One region of the Nocardioides aquaticus genome, then DNA from elsewhere that is predicted to be linked to it. Evidence: predicted binding sites of a transcription regulator. Region 1 holds the regulator's gene; each other region holds the start of a gene.
What was found. Region 1 encodes LexA, which represses DNA repair genes until DNA is damaged. Its sites were predicted from a motif close to TCGAACANNTGTTCGA; they were not measured.

Region 1 (3,593 bases):
GGTCGAGGCGGGGTTGCGCAGCAGCTCGCCGGTCATGAGGTAAGGCTACCCTCACCCCCCGCCTCGGCGGTAGGTGTCCGCGGTCTCAGTCCGGCCAGTGGACGCCCGCGCGTCGACCGCCCGCCCGGGCAGTTCAGCAGCGCGTGAGGCGGCCTTGGTCAGTCGTCGCGCAGGGCACGGTGCTGGTCCACGTTCCGCCCCGCCCGGGGGTCCGGCACCGTCTCTGCCTCGACGGTGGCGATGGTCTCGTCGAGCCGCACGTCTCGCGGGAGGCTGCGGTAGTCACTGGTGGCCTTCGCACCGCCTGGGCGGTCGTCGTCTGTCGGCATCCTCTGACGCTAGTGCTGCAGTCCAGTCCGTTCTCGCGTGCTCCGCGATGCCTGCTCGTCGGACCCATCCAGATCCCGGTCGACGCCTCTACCGGGTCTCGGTCACGTCGATGCCCGGCTGCCCGAGGTCCTTGCGCAGGTGGACGTCGTCGCGGCCCGGCGTGGGGACGGGCTTCCGCCGGACGATCTCCTCGTACCCCAGGCGCCGGTAGAACGCGGGAGCCTGGAAGGTGAAGGGGGTGACGAACGCGTGCGTGCACCCGCGACCGACCGCCTTGGTCTTGAAGGTCGAACCGGTCGAGCTCATCGCTGAGGCGCTGATCGAGGGCGGTGTCGGTCCGGTCATGCGTCGGACGGTTCCAGGTCCGGACCCGCGAGGTCGGCGAGGTCCGCCATCTCCGCGAGCTCGCGCCACCAGGACACCCGGGTGGGACGGCCGTCGTAGTCAGGACGCCGGTTGGCGCCGCTGGGGCCGGGGAGCACGAACACCTGGGTGCGCCCGACGTACCACTCGGTGGCGCCGAGCAGCTTCGGTGGCCTGCGACCCAGCGCCCGGGCCGCCTGCTGGGCCGCGCCCTTGCCGGTGAAGGCCAGCCAGTCCGGCTCCCACCGCTCGACCTTGGCGACGAGGTCGTCGATGTCGGCGAGATAGCGGGTCCCGTCGGGAGACGGGCGCCCGACCAGGTCGGTCAGCCCCAGGCCGAGCGCGGGCAGCCGGTGGTCGTCCTCGGGGCGCAAGAGCGTGGGCGTCATCCCGGCGAGGTGCAGGCACTCCCAGAAGGAGTTGCCGGGGGTCGCGTAGTAGTGCTCGCGGGTCTTCGGACTGTCCTGACCGGCCTGGCCACAGAAGACCACGGCGGGATCCGGACCGACGATGTCGGGCAACTCCTCCACGCCCCCACCCTCTCGTCCTACACAATGACCCCCATGGGCGGAAAGCGAGCCGGGTCGCGACGAGGTCCCCGGCCCCAGCGACGAGTCTCACCGACCCTCCTGGGGTTGTCACTGGGGGTCACGCTGCTCGTCGTGGCGTGGGGCTACCTGGTCTTCGCGGCCATCGACTTCGGGTCCGAGGCGCGCGGCGGACGGGGCGAGGCGTGGTGGTTCCTCGGGCTCGCGTCGCTGGGTGCGGTGGCGTGCCTGTTCGCCGGGCTGATGCTGGTCGCGCGGATCCTGCGGCTGCTGGCGACCCCGCCGGCGGCTCCCTCCGTGGGGCACGCGAACGACGTCGACACGGTCGCGACGAGCGAGGGGTACGTCGGGCGCCGCGTGCGCTGACACGACTGGCAGATGCGTGAGGGGCGGGGCGGCCGTGGCCACCCCGCCCCTCAGCGTTCCCCTGCTCGTCGACGGGGTCGAGTCGTCGACGAGCCTCTAGCCCACCAGCGGCGCGGGTCGATGCGCCGGCGTGGTGGCCGACACGTCACCCGAGCGGGACGCGCAGCTCCTGACCGGCCTGCAGCACGCCGGAGTCGAGGTCGTTCAGCTCCTGGATGTCGGTGACGACCGAGGCGGCGTCGCCCTCACCGGTCGCGGCCACCGTCTCCTGGGCCAGGCCCCACAGCGTCTCGCCCGGGGCGACCACGACGACGCGGGTCGGGTCGGGGGTGTCCTCGCCGTCGGCCATCGAGGCCTGCGCCAGCAGGAGGCCGGCGGCGAGCAGGACGACCAGTGCGAGGAGGAGCACGGCCAGCCGGCCCCGACGCGTCAGACGCACGGTGGTGGTGGGGCGGGCAGACTGCAGGGTGGCGCTCATGGTGACCTCCTGGGGAAGGGGGCGGTCAGCGGTGCCGGATGCGGTGCTGACCACCGGGGTCGGTGGTGGACGAACCAATGTCTAGAGGCCGGCGCCGACAGCCCTCGGTGACGAGGCGGTCGGGCCCGGTCGATCAGACGTTCGATCGAACACCTGAGCGACAGTAGATCACCTGTTCGAACGAGCGCAAGACCCCGCTCGATCATTTGTTCGACAGCCTTGGCCGGTCACCCGCGACACGCGGGTTCGAACAGGTGTTTGAAGTGGGGGTGCCCGACGGTCTAGCGTCACTCCTGTCACACCGACCCCGGAGAGGTGCACCCGCATGCCCAAGAAGAACGTCAGCGAGCTGCCCGACGGCCCGGCGGACGCCACCGGGCTGACGCCGCGCCAGCAGCGCGTCCTCACGCACATCAAGGAGTGCCTCGAGGCACGCGGCTACCCGCCGAGCATGCGCGAGATCGGTGAGGCCGTCGGCCTCACCAGCACCTCGAGCGTCTCCCACCAGCTGCGCGTGCTGCAGGAGAAGGGCTACCTCAAGCGCGACCCCAACCGCCCGCGCGCCCTCGAGGTGTTCCTGCCCGAGCACATGGCCTCGCGCCGCTCGCTGGGCAGCGGCGAGGAGTCCAGCATCGACGAGACGGGCGTCGGCGACGTCGTCCCGCAGGCCGCCAACGTGCCGGTCGTCGGCCGGATCGCCGCCGGTGGCCCGATCCTGGCCGAGGAGCGGATCGAGGAGATCTTCCCGCTGCCGCGCCGCATCGTCGGCGACGGTCAGCTCTTCCTGCTCGAGGTCAGCGGCGAGTCGATGATCGACGCCGCCATCTGCAACGGCGACTTCGTGGTCATCCGCCAGCAGCCGACCGCCGAGAACGGCGACATCGTCGCCGCCATGATCGACGGCGAGGCCACGGTCAAGACCTTCCAGCGCAAGGACGGCCAGGTGTGGCTGATGCCGCACAACGCCGCCTACTCCCCCATCGACGGCACCCACGCCACGATCCTGGGCAAGGTCACCGCCGTCCTGCGCAGCCTGTAGGACCCGTCCCCGGGGTCGGGTGAGCGGTCCCGGGGATGTCGGGGGCGGCACGTACGCTGCGGGTTGCCCGCACCGCCCACCCCCGGGAGCCCCCCATGCGTCGTCCTGCCACCACCGCCCTGCTCGGGGGTGTGCTGAGCGTGCTGCTCCTGGCCCCGCTCACCGCGGTGCCGGCCGCGGCCGATCCCGACCCGGGCCCCGGCTCGGTCCCGGGCTCCGTTCCGGACTCGGTCCCGGTGCTGCCCGACGTCGTGCTGGGCGAGCGTCCCCCGCTGCCCGAGGAGACGCTGGAGGAGGTCCAGGAGCTCTTCGCCGACGGCGTCGGCGGGCCGGCCGCGGACCCCGGCGAGACCGAGCCCGGGCCCCCGGTGGCCGACGAGCGGGACGTCACCCTGGCGCTGCGCGACCTGCTCGCGGCGCGCGGCGACCTGTCCCGGCAGGACCGCGCCACGGCCGACGCCTACCTGGC
Region 2 (3,593 bases), 1.7 Mb from region 1:
GGCGGGCCAGTCACAGCCTCTGGCGGTGCACGTCGTGTCACGCAGCGCGATCGCGATCCGTTGCGGGGTGGAGAACAACCGCTTGCCGTCGCCGAGGTCGAGGATCTCCCCGTCGCCGCCGAGGACGACCGGGATGATCTCGGCCTCGCACGCCAGACGCCGGACCTGCGCGACCGTCATCTCCCCACCGGTGTCCAGGGTGGCGGTCCCGAGGCCGTCCTGGAGATCCTTGAGGAACGTCGCGACCACGACCGTCGCGGACGTTCCCCCGACCTTCGGTGCGCTCGTGCGGGGGTAGTTCTCGATGAGCTCGCAGAACGCCTCACCCAGCTTCTGCGCCGACGGGCGGCCCTTGACCCACTCCCGCTTCCCACCCTCGGGGTCGTCGCTGGCGGAGGTGCAGTTGACGTGGCCAGGGGCAGCGAACCCGTGGAGGAGCTTCTGCAGCATCTGCCCTTGGACTTCGGGGATCGTGAACCGCCCGTGCGCGGTGCCGTGCCCGTCGAACGACAGCGTGAACCTGCGCTTCTGCGCGGCCTTCGCCTCAGCGGCTTCGAGCCTCTTGCGGTCGATCTCCTCACCGACCTGCGGTGCGATCAGGGTCAGGATGTGCGCGCCGAGCTGCTTGAGCTCGGTGGGAGCGAACTCGACGGCGTAGGCGACCAGTGCCTCCTCGGCCTGGACCAGGAGGGCTGCGTCGAGGTCGTCGGGGAGGTCCTCCAACGCGTTCACCACGACCCGGACCTGATCGGGGTTCATGACACCGTCGGCCAGCGCGTCCCGCACACGGTGCCACCGGGACTCCAGGGCGGTGGCCAGCTTCACCTGGGCGGCGGTGACGTTCTTCGGCGAGCGGGTGGCGTTGGCGGCCCAGACACCGGTGGAGGTGCAGCCGGTGTCGGCGCCGACCTGGACCTCCTCGGCGTGGGCCAGGACGGCGTACTCGTAGGCCGCGAGGCGCGACTTCAGCTCGGACAGGGCCACGATCGTCTGCCGGGTGGTGGCGGCGTCCAACGCGAACAGCGGCCGCTCCGCCAACGCCGTCACGCTCGCCGACAGGGCGCGGACACCGGCCGGCACGGGGTGTGCGGTGGTGGTGTCGTTGTCGGTGGCCATGGATCAATCCAAGCACTCGCCACCGACAGTTCTGGGGTGTTTCAACAGGTCAGAGGCAGTTTTGCACACCCAGTACGGCCACATTCGATCAAAGGTTCGTTAACAGGCTTGCAGTGATGGTCTCGAGAGGCGCTCACTACACTCGCTCCCGCACCGCGAGGCGGGGAGCTCACCCCCTCGGCCCGCGCCCCCACCGATCACTACGATCCAAGGCGTGCCTGAAGCCGATCGCAGTGACGCCGTGCTGACGACGTACGAGCGGGCCCCCCAGCTGCCGGGCATCCTGCTGGGTCGCCTCGGGGTCTTCCACGGCGCGGTGACGCTCGGCAGCTCGCTGCTCGTCGCCCACCGGGAGGACGTCTCTTGGGACGGCACGCACCTGACGTACGCCGGCTCCCGCTATGCGGTGGGTGACACGTTCTCCGCCGGCGGGGGCCAGACGACCGTGGGTCGCCTCAAGCAGGTCGCCACCCCGCCGGGGTGGCCGGACAACGCCGGGGCCGTCGTCGTACGACGCCCCGACGGCGCGTCCTAGCGACCCCGGCGCGAGCCGTTCAGCGGCCGAGGCGGGTGCGCAGCTGCTGCGACGGGCGCTGCTGCTCGCCCTGCTGGGCACCCATCACGACGAGCACGCCGGTGATCGCGGGGATGGCCCACTGCACGGCCTGCAGCTGGCGCTGGGCCGCGGCGAGGCCGGCGGAGGCCTGGTCGGACGGCTCGGTGGCACCCTTGCCGCCCTGGTCGCTCTCCTTCTGCACCTTCGCGCCGAGCACGCCGCTGTAGGCGGTGAGACCGGCCGCGGTGACGGTGAGGGCGAGCTTGATCGCGGTGTTGGCGGCGGCCTCGTCCTGCTGGCGCACGCGGCGTCGGTTGGCGAGGATGAGACCGGCGCCGCCGACGGCGTGCGCGCCGATCGCGGCGGCGTTGACCGGGGCCCAGCGCTTCCAGCCCTCGGCCGACAGGCTGAGACGCTCGCGCGGGTCCTGGGCCTGGGCCGCGGCACCGTTGAGGCCGACCGCACCCATCAGGGAGCCGCCGAACCAGCCGGCGAGGCCGAGGTCGTGGAGGCTGCGGACGGTGGTGTTGCGCTGGGACATGGTTTTCCTCCTGGAGGCGATGAGATCAGGCGCGGCCTGCACTCGTTCTCTGGGCGAGCACGTGCGGCGCGGTGCGCTCGACGCTAGGTGCGGGTGGGGGGAGGATCGTCACCACCCGCACCTCCTGCCCCCGCTCCCCCCTCCCCACCCCTGGAGACGACATGGATTCCTCTGCCACCACGACGTTCGAGATCGCTGCCCGTCCGGAGGCGGTGGCCGCGGGCGTCCACCAGGTCGTCGCCGAGAACAAGCACCGCCCCGGCGACCAGACCCCCGACGGCCGCACCATCTCCTTCGTCACCCGCAAGACGATGCTGAGCTGGGAGCTCGACGCCCGCGTCCGCGTCACGCCGACCGCAGCCGGCTCGCGGGTAGAGCTGACGGTGGACACCCTCCCGGGGCGTCGCAAGGCACTCCTGGACGGCAAGAAGAACGCCCGCTCGGCCGAGAAGCTCGCCGAGCAGATCCGTTCCGCCACCGCCTGAGCGGTGCCGGCTCGGCACGCGCTCAGGCGAGGTGGATCAGCGCGGCGCCGCCCAGCGCGACCAGCCAGCTCGCCAGGCTGCCGATCAGGAAGTACTCCGAGACGTCGCTCGGGCCGTCCGCCTCCGGTCCGCGCTGCGCTCGCTGCAGCTCGGGGAAGCGCAGCAGGCCCTTCGCGGCGACCACGATCGCAGCGGCGGTCAGCTCGCCGAGCGCACCGAGACCCACGATCAGGATCCGCTCCATGGGGCCCAGCACCCGCCCGCCCTTGAGCCGCTTTTCGTTCGTGGTGGCCGGCACGCCGACCGCGTCGAGCAGCAGGCGTACGACGATGTTGGCGGTGACCAGCTGTGCCAGCACCACGCCCGTGGCCACGACGAGGTCGGCGGCCGGCCAGCGGGCCGCGACGGTGCGGCTCAGGACGTCGGGCCAGGTCAGCGTCGTGGTGACGGCCTGGACGCCGAGCAGGGCCGTCAGCCCGCCGACGGCGAGGGCGGCGAAGGCCACCGCACGGCCCACGTCGCGCTGCTGCGGGGTACGGCGGGGGTCGAGGGCGAGCGTGGAGGAGACCAACCAGGTCGCGACGAGGCCGCCGAGCACGGCGAGCAGCAGGGCCCCGGGCCCCACTCCGGGGTCCAGCCGCAGCAGTCCGACGAGCAGCACCGTGGTCGCCACCCCGAGGCAGGCGAGGAGCCGACGCGGGGTCACGACGTCCTGGGAGGCCCGCAGCAGGTCGCTCGCGCCGATGGCCGCCAGCCAGAGACCGACCAGGACCAGGCTCACCCGCGGTCCCCCTCGCTCTCGATGTCGCCCTCGCCGGCGGCGAAGCTGAGATGAGCCTCGCGCAGGGCACCGACACCCCGCGCGAACTGCTGGCTCACCGCGGACCGGCTGATG
Region 3 (3,593 bases), 630 kb from region 1:
TGACGGTCAACCTGGCCCTCGCCCTGGCCGCGCAGGGCCAGCGGGTCGGGATCGTCGACGCCGACGTCTACGGCCACTCCGTGCCCGCCATGCTCGGCCTGGCCGACGCCCGCCCGACCCAGGTCGAGGACCTGATCATGCCGGTCCCCACCCCCAGCGGCGTCTCGGTGATCTCGATCGGGATGCTCAAGCCGCGCCGCGACCAGGTCGTGGCCTGGCGCGGCCCGATGCTCGACCGGGCGCTCGTGCAGATGCTCTCCGACGTGTACTGGGGCGACCTGGACGTGCTGCTGCTCGACCTCCCGCCCGGCACCGGCGACGTGGCCATCTCGTTGGGCCAGCACCTGCCCGGGGCCGAGGTGATCGTGGTGACCACGCCTCAGGAGGCCGCCGCCGAGGTCGCCGAGCGCGCCGGGACGATGGCCTCGATGATGCACCAGCGCGTCATCGGCGTCGTGGAGAACATGTCCTTCCTGCCGTGCCCGCACTGCACCCCCGAGCAGGACCACCGGCTGGAGGTGTTCGGCTCGGGCGGCGGCGACCGCGTCGCCGCCACCCTGTCGTCCCGCTTCGGCTACGACGTCCCGGTCCTCGGCCGGATCCCGCTCGACCTCTCGCTGCGCGAGGGTGGCGACGTGGGCAAGCCCGTGATCGAGGCCGACCCCACCTCGCCGTCCGCGCTGGCGCTGCGTGGGGTGGCCGACGCACTGGGCCGACGTGGCCGCGGCCTGGCCGGGCGTCAGCTCGGCCTGAGCCCCACCGCTAAGGTCTAGGCGTGCCTGGGTTCCTGGAGCTCGTCGTCATCGCCTTCGTCGCGATCGTCGTCTTCGGACCCGACAAGCTCCCCGACCTGGCCAAGCAGGCCGGCCAGCTGATCCGCAAGGGTCGCAACCTGGCCAACAACGCGCGCGACGAGCTCCGCACCGAGCTCGGCCCGGCCTACTCCGACCTCGAGCTGCGCGACCTCGACCCGCGCGCGGTCGTGCGCAAGCACATCCTCGAGGCGATGGAGGAGGCCGACGAGGAGGAGCGGCGCGCCCGGACCGCGCAGCGCACGCTGGCCGAGGGCGAGGTCCCGCCGTACGACACCGAGGCCACCTGAGGCTCGACCACCAGGTGCCCCGGAGTGTCCGGGAGCGTCATCTCGGGTGTCCGGGAGCGTCATCTCGGCTGTCCGGAAGCGTCATCTCGGCGGACCTGGGCGGCGGCGAGAGCGACCAGGGCGACCAGGCAGCGGCGGGCCGCGTCGGCGCCCTCCTGCAGCTCGACGAAGTCCGCCCCGACCCGCAGCAGGGTGCCCTCGTGACGTCCCCCGTCGCGCAGGTGCAGCACGCACGGGTGGCCCTCCTCGGCCAGCCGGCGCAGGAAGGCGGCCAGGCCCAGCGCGGCCACCCGCGGCCAGGCCACCTCGGGCACCGAGCGCGCTGAGGACCCGGTGACCGACTGCACCGCGACGAGCGGCACCGCCCAGTCCTGCGCGGCGCCGCGCAGCAGGAACCAGCCGTCGCCGACCCGCTCCAGGGTGCCGGCCACCGGCCCGACCCCGACCACGCGGACCACCACCGGGTCCCCGAGGGAGGCCATCAGCCGGCTGGCCAGCGTCACCGCGCGGTACTCGGCGCGGCTCCGGTCGGCGATCTCGGGCGCCCGGTCGGCGTCGTAGAGCGTCTCCGCCCGACCCTCCAGCTCGTCGAAGAGGTCGAGCAGGTGCTCGTCTGTGCCCATGGCGCCAGCCTGCCAGAGCGGCCGCTGTGGAGGGCCGGTTGACGACCGGGTCGAACAGGCGTTGTCTGATCCAAACGGACGCAACCGCACGCATTGGAGCACCCGATGACGCCTCCCCCGCACCTCGCCCGGAGGGCGGCCGTCGTCGTCGCGGCCACCCTGGCCGTGCTGCTGGTCGCCGCCCTCGCGCTGCCCGAGCTGGTCGCGGTGCGCTCCGGCGTCCAGGGCTGGTCCTGGCGCTCCGCCTCGTTCGAGGAGCTGCTGGTCCCGCTGTGCGCGCTGGCCGCCCTGGTCGCGGGCGGCTGCTGGTGGGCCGGCGTCCTGCGCCTGGTCGTGGCTGCCGCTCCCGGGGCCGACCCTGCGCACCTGCCGGCACCGGCCGGACTGCCGCCGTGGCTGCGTCGTGCCGTCCTGGCGGCGTGCGGCGGCGTCCTGGTCGCCGCACCGGCCGTTCCGGCGCTGGCTGCCGGCGGGACCGGCGGCGCCGGCGGCGCCGGCACGGACCCGATCGCGGCCCTGGCCCTGCCCGCCGCGACGGGCGACCTGCCGAGCACCGGGCCACGCGGGCTGCCGCTGCCCGACCGCGTCGCCGGTGAGGCACCCCGCACCCACGAGCAGGGGTCGAGGTCGACGACCCCTCGTGCCCTGCCCCCTCGCGCCGCGACGGGGTCCGGGACCCCGACCCCGGGACCTCCCCCGGCGCCGCTCACGACCGTGCGGGTCGTGCCGGGCGACTCCCTGTGGGCGATCGCGGAGGCCCAGCTGCGCTCCGCCGGGGGCCCCGTCGACGACGCCGCCGTGGCGGCGCGCTGGCAGGAGATCTACGCCGCGAACGCCGGGCGGATCGGCCCCGACCCGGACCTGGTCCTCCCCGGCCAGCAGCTCGACCTCGACCGTCCCTGACCCGCCCACCCCGACCGCCCGAAGGAGACCGCCATGTCCTCGACAGTCGTCCCGCTCCGCCCACCCGTGCCGATGGTCGGGGTCCAGGGCACGCTCGCCCTGGCCCTGGTCCCCCGGCGCGAGCCACCGCCGGTCGCGGCCGTGCCGCCCGGTGACGACGGCTCGCGGACCGTCGAGGCGTGGGCACGCCGTGTGGTGCAGGCGGCGCTCGAGATCGTCGGGGGCGACCGCCCGGCCAGCCAGCTGGTGCGCTGGGTCGACGGCGAGGTCCTTTCCGACCTGCAGCGCCGCGCCTGGCTGGTGGCCCACGCCGGCGGTCACACCCCCGGCGTCGCCCGGGTCCAGCCGGTACGACCGAGGGTGCTCAGCGTGCACACCTGCGTGATCGCCGAGGGCGTGGTCGAGGCCGGCGTGCACGCCGCCCACGGCCCGCGGTCGCGGGCCGTGGCCACCCGGTTCGAGCGGCGGCGCGGACGCTGGGTCTGCACCGCCCTCGACTTCTCCTGAGCGCGGGCCGCGCTCAGCCGTTGGCGCGCGCGGTCAGACCGGTCGGTCCGCCCGCCGCGCCGTGGCAGCGCTTGAACTTCTTGCCCGAGCCGCAGGGGCACAGGGCGTTGCGGGTCGTGCCGGCGAACTCGTCGTCGCCCACCTCGCCCTCGGCGCGCACCTCGGCCTCGCCGTCCTCGCTGGGCGCGGTGTAGGACAGGCCCTGGGGCTGGGTGGGCCGCTCCAGGCCCTTGGCCCGGATCGTCGGCACCTCCCGACGCATCGGCTCGTCGTCGACCTCGGCGTCGGCCCCGTCGGGGGCGACCAGCACGGACTCGGGCTCCTCCTCGACGGTGACCTCGAGGTTGAACAGGAAGCCGACGGCCTCCTCCTTGATGCCGTCCATCATCGCGGTGAACATGTCGTAGCCCTCGCGCTGGTACTCGACCAGCGGGTCGCGCTGCGAGTAGGCGCGCAGG
Region 4 (3,593 bases), 730 kb from region 1:
ACGGCTCTGGCGCGCCCGGGTCGAGGGCGACCTGGTCGCCCACCTGCGCGAGCACGGACGACCGGTGGCCTACGGCTACCTCGACCGCGGCTACGCGCTGGACGACTACCAGACCGTCTTCGCCTCGCGTCCCGGCAGCGCCGAGATGCCCTCGGCCGGTCGGCCGTTCACCTCCGACCTGGTCCTCCGGCTCCTCCTGCGCGGCGTCGCCGTCGCCCCGGTCACCCTGCACACCGGCCTGTCCTCCCAGGAGGCCGGCGAGGGCCCGGCCCCCGAGTGGTTCTCCGTACCGGCCACGACGGCACGGCTGGTCGCCGCCACCCGGTCCGGGGGCGGGCGCGTCGTCGCCGTCGGCACGACGGTCACCCGGGCGCTGGAGTCGTCCACCGACCTGTACGGGCGCGTGGTCGCGGCGCAGGGGTGGACGCACCGTGTTGTCACCCCGGCCGACCCGCCCCGCGTCGTCGACGGCCTGGTCACCGGCTGGCACGACCCCCTGGCCTCCCACCTGCTGCTGGTCGAGGCGGTGGCCGGCGCGGCGCTGGCGCAGGAGGCGTACGACGCCGCCACCGCCGCGGGGTACCTCTGGCACGAGTTCGGCGACAGCGCCCTGCTCCTGCCGCACCGTGAGGGTGGCCGGCACGGGTAGGTTCGGCGCGTGTCCCCCACGCTGCCGATGTTCCCGCTGGGCTCGGTGATCTACCCGGGCCTCCAGGTCCCCCTCACCGTCTTCGAGGACCGCTACCGCGCCCTGGTGCACCACCTGCTGCGGGTCGAGGACCCCACCGAGCGGTTCTTCGGGTCGGTGGCCATCCGCGAGGGGTACGAGGTCGGCGACCACGGCGCGCAGTCGCTCTACCGGGTCGGCTGCCGGGTGCGCCTCACCGACGTCGAGGCGCACCCCGACGGCACCTTCGACGTGGTCGCGGTCGGCGTCGACCGGTTCGAGCTGCAGCACCTCGACACGACCGGCGAGTTCCCCGTCGGCCACGTCGTCGACCGGCCGGAGGGCACCGCCCCGGTGGCCGACGAGCAGCTGGTGCGTGCACGCGCGATCTTCACCGCCTACCGCGAGGCCCTCTCGCAGATCCGCAGCGACCCGTACGAGGGCACGCTCCCCCGTGACGCGACCTACCTGTCGTGGACCCTGGCCGCCTGCGCCCCGCTGCCCCTCTCGGAGCGGCAGGCGCTGCTCGAGGCCGAGGACACCGCAGCACGGCTGACCATGGTCACCGACCTGCTCCGCGCGGAGCTGCGGGCGATGAACGTGATCCCCTCATTGCCGGCCACCGACGTGGCCCGCACCCGCTGGTCGCCCAACTAGGCCCGTGGCGCGCAGGCGGGGCGGGGGCACCCCGGCGACCGTCGTGCTCGACGCCGCGGGGTCGAGCACACGCTGCACCCCTACGAGCACGACCCCCGCGCCGCCTCCTACGGGCTCGAGGCCGCGGACGCGCTCGGGCTGGACCCCGCCGTCGTGCTGAAGACGCTCGTCGCCGAGACCGACGGGGTGCTTGTCGTCGCGGTCGTCCCGGTGACCGGCGAGCTCGACCTGAAGGCGCTCGCCCGGGCGGTCGGCGCCTCCCGGGCCCGGATGGCCGACCCGGTCGCCGCCGAGCGCAGCTCGGGGTACGTCCGCGGCGGGATCTCGCCGCTCGGCCAGCGCCGCCGCCTTCGGACCGTCGTCGACGCCTCCGCGCTCGACCACGACCGCGTCTACGTCTCGGCGGGTCGCCGCGGCCTGGACGTGGGCCTCGCCCCGGCGGACCTGGTCCGGCTCACCGGCGCGACGGTGGCCCCCGTCGGCCGCTGACGCGCGAAGCGGCCCCGGTGGTCGAGGAGCGAGCGCAGCGAGCGTCTCGAGACCTCCCGAAACTGTTACTGAACGTTTGATCGAATGTAGCCGTCTAGGTCGTGCAGAACCGCCTCTGAACTGTGGAAACGGCCCAGGGCTGTCGGTGGCGAGTGCTTGGATTGATCCATGGCCACGACCAAGGACACCAGCGGGCACCCCGTCCCGTGCAGTGTCCGCGCCCTCGCGGCGAGCCTGACGGCGTTGGCGGAGCGGCCGCTGTTCGCGTTGGACGCCGCCACCACCCGGCAGACGATCGTGGCCCTGTCCGAGCTGAAGTCGCGCCTCGCGGCCTACGAGTACGCCGTCCTCGCCCACGCCGAAGAGGTCGCCGTCGGCTCCGACACCGGGTGCACCTCGGCCGGCGTCTGGGCCGCGAACGCCACTCGGTCCCGCAAGAACGTCACCGCCGCCCAGGTGAAGCTGGCCACCGCCCTGGAGTCCCGGTGGCATCGTGTGCGGGACGCGTTGGCCACTGGTGTGATGAACGCCGACCAGGTCCGGGTCGTGGTCAACGCACTTGAGGACCTCCCCGACGACCTCGACGCAGCCCTCCTGGTCCAGGCCGAGGAGGCACTGGTCGCCTACGCCGTCGAGTTCGCTCCCACCGAGCTCAAGCAGCTCGGCGCGCACATCCTGACCCTGATCGCACCGCAGGTCGGCGAGGAGATCGACCGCAAGAGGCTCGAGGAAGCCGAGGCCAAGGCCGCCCAGAAGCGCAGGTTCACACTGTCCTTCGACGGGCACGGATCAGCCCACGGCCGGTTCACCATCCCTGAGACCCAGGGGAAGATGCTGCAGAAGCTCCTCCACGGGTTCGCTGCCCCTGGCCACGTCAACTGCACCCCCGCCAGCGACGACCCCGAGGGTGGGAAGCGGGAGTGGGTCAAGGGCCGCCCGTCGGCGCAGAAGCTGGGTGAGGCGTTCTGCGAGCTCATCGAGAACTACCCCCGCACGAGCGCACCGAAGGTCGGCGGGACGTCCGCGACGGTCGTGGTCGCGACGTTCCTCAAGGATCTCCAGGACGGCCTCGGGACCGCCACCCTGGACACCGGTGGGGAGATGACGGTCGCGCAGCTGCGGCGTCTGGCGTGCGAGGCCGAGATCATCCCGGTCGTCCTCGGCGGCGACGGGGAGATCCTCGACCTCGGCGACGGCAAGCGGTTGTTCTCCACCCCGCAACGGATCGCGATCGCGCTGCGTGACACGACGTGCACCGCCAGAGGCTGTGACTGGCCCGCCTACCTGTGCCATTTCCATCACGACACCTGGGTCTCCAAGGGCGGCAAGACCGATCTCCAGGACCCGACAAGTCATTAAACAACCCTCTCATTCTTCCAATGTCGATCGAGACAACTTGACGGGCCAACAACTACGATCGGCCCCGGAAGTGACTGTGAGCGATCTTGGGGGCGTCTTGAAATCAGTAGTGGCCGAGTCGGCGCCGGATGCACCCGCGACAGAGGGCGCCTCTGTCGTTGTCAAAGAGCCAGCCGTCCCGGGCAAGGCGTTCGCGGCGAGGCAGGGACTAGTTATGTTGCGAACTGACTGCAACGACTTACGAGGAACTGAGGAGATCCTCGGCAACCTCTGCGATGCACTAAAATTGGATAGTCGAGTAAAGGACTTCGACCGCCCGCCTCATCGTGCACACGCTTCGCAGAGGTCGGATAAGTACCCCCGGGTTCGCTCGGATTCCCAGGCTGAAGAGGCCCTGTATGGCAGCGACCACTTTCATTCC

Region 2: a site for LexA is predicted at 1,201-1,216, ahead of ENKNEFLB_RS11105 (HNH endonuclease signature motif containing protein). Genes of this name have one in related genera too.
Region 3: a site for LexA is predicted at 1,776-1,791, ahead of ENKNEFLB_RS16360 (LysM peptidoglycan-binding domain-containing protein). Genes of this name have one in related genera too.
Region 4: a site for LexA is predicted at 1,882-1,897, ahead of ENKNEFLB_RS15850 (DUF222 domain-containing protein). Genes of this name have one in related genera too.

What each region holds. Positions count from the first base shown of each region.
Region 1 is NZ_CP075371.1:4,012,623-4,016,215, forward strand. Features, by position in the region: gene ENKNEFLB_RS19480 (hypothetical protein) at 1-36, opposite strand, end outside; gene ENKNEFLB_RS19485 (hypothetical protein) at 159-329, opposite strand; gene ENKNEFLB_RS19490 (N-acetyltransferase) at 418-675, opposite strand; gene ENKNEFLB_RS19495 (mismatch-specific DNA-glycosylase) at 672-1,223, opposite strand; gene ENKNEFLB_RS19500 (hypothetical protein) at 1,329-1,607, shown strand; gene ENKNEFLB_RS19505 (LysM peptidoglycan-binding domain-containing protein) at 1,753-2,085, opposite strand; gene lexA (transcriptional repressor LexA) at 2,411-3,124, shown strand; gene ENKNEFLB_RS19515 (MXAN_6640 family putative metalloprotease) at 3,220-3,593, shown strand, end outside.
Region 2 is NZ_CP075371.1:2,299,077-2,302,669, reverse strand. Features, by position in the region: gene ENKNEFLB_RS11105 (HNH endonuclease signature motif containing protein) at 1-1,116, opposite strand, end outside; gene ENKNEFLB_RS11100 (hypothetical protein) at 1,331-1,651, shown strand; gene ENKNEFLB_RS11095 (hypothetical protein) at 1,671-2,213, opposite strand; gene ENKNEFLB_RS11090 (hypothetical protein) at 2,375-2,698, shown strand; gene ENKNEFLB_RS11085 (hypothetical protein) at 2,721-3,479, opposite strand; gene ENKNEFLB_RS11080 (SatD family protein) at 3,476-3,593, opposite strand, start outside.
Region 3 is NZ_CP075371.1:3,383,087-3,386,679, forward strand. Features, by position in the region: gene ENKNEFLB_RS16345 (Mrp/NBP35 family ATP-binding protein) at 1-773, shown strand, start outside; gene ENKNEFLB_RS16350 (sec-independent translocase) at 776-1,102, shown strand; gene ENKNEFLB_RS16355 (hypothetical protein) at 1,162-1,725, opposite strand; gene ENKNEFLB_RS16360 (LysM peptidoglycan-binding domain-containing protein) at 1,831-2,628, shown strand; gene ENKNEFLB_RS16365 (Rv3235 family protein) at 2,662-3,135, shown strand; gene secA (preprotein translocase subunit SecA) at 3,149-3,593, opposite strand, start outside.
Region 4 is NZ_CP075371.1:3,279,546-3,283,138, forward strand. Features, by position in the region: gene ENKNEFLB_RS15835 (S-adenosylmethionine:tRNA ribosyltransferase-isomerase) at 1-649, shown strand, start outside; gene ENKNEFLB_RS15840 (LON peptidase substrate-binding domain-containing protein) at 659-1,324, shown strand; gene ybaK (Cys-tRNA(Pro) deacylase) at 1,397-1,813, shown strand; gene ENKNEFLB_RS15850 (DUF222 domain-containing protein) at 1,982-3,172, shown strand.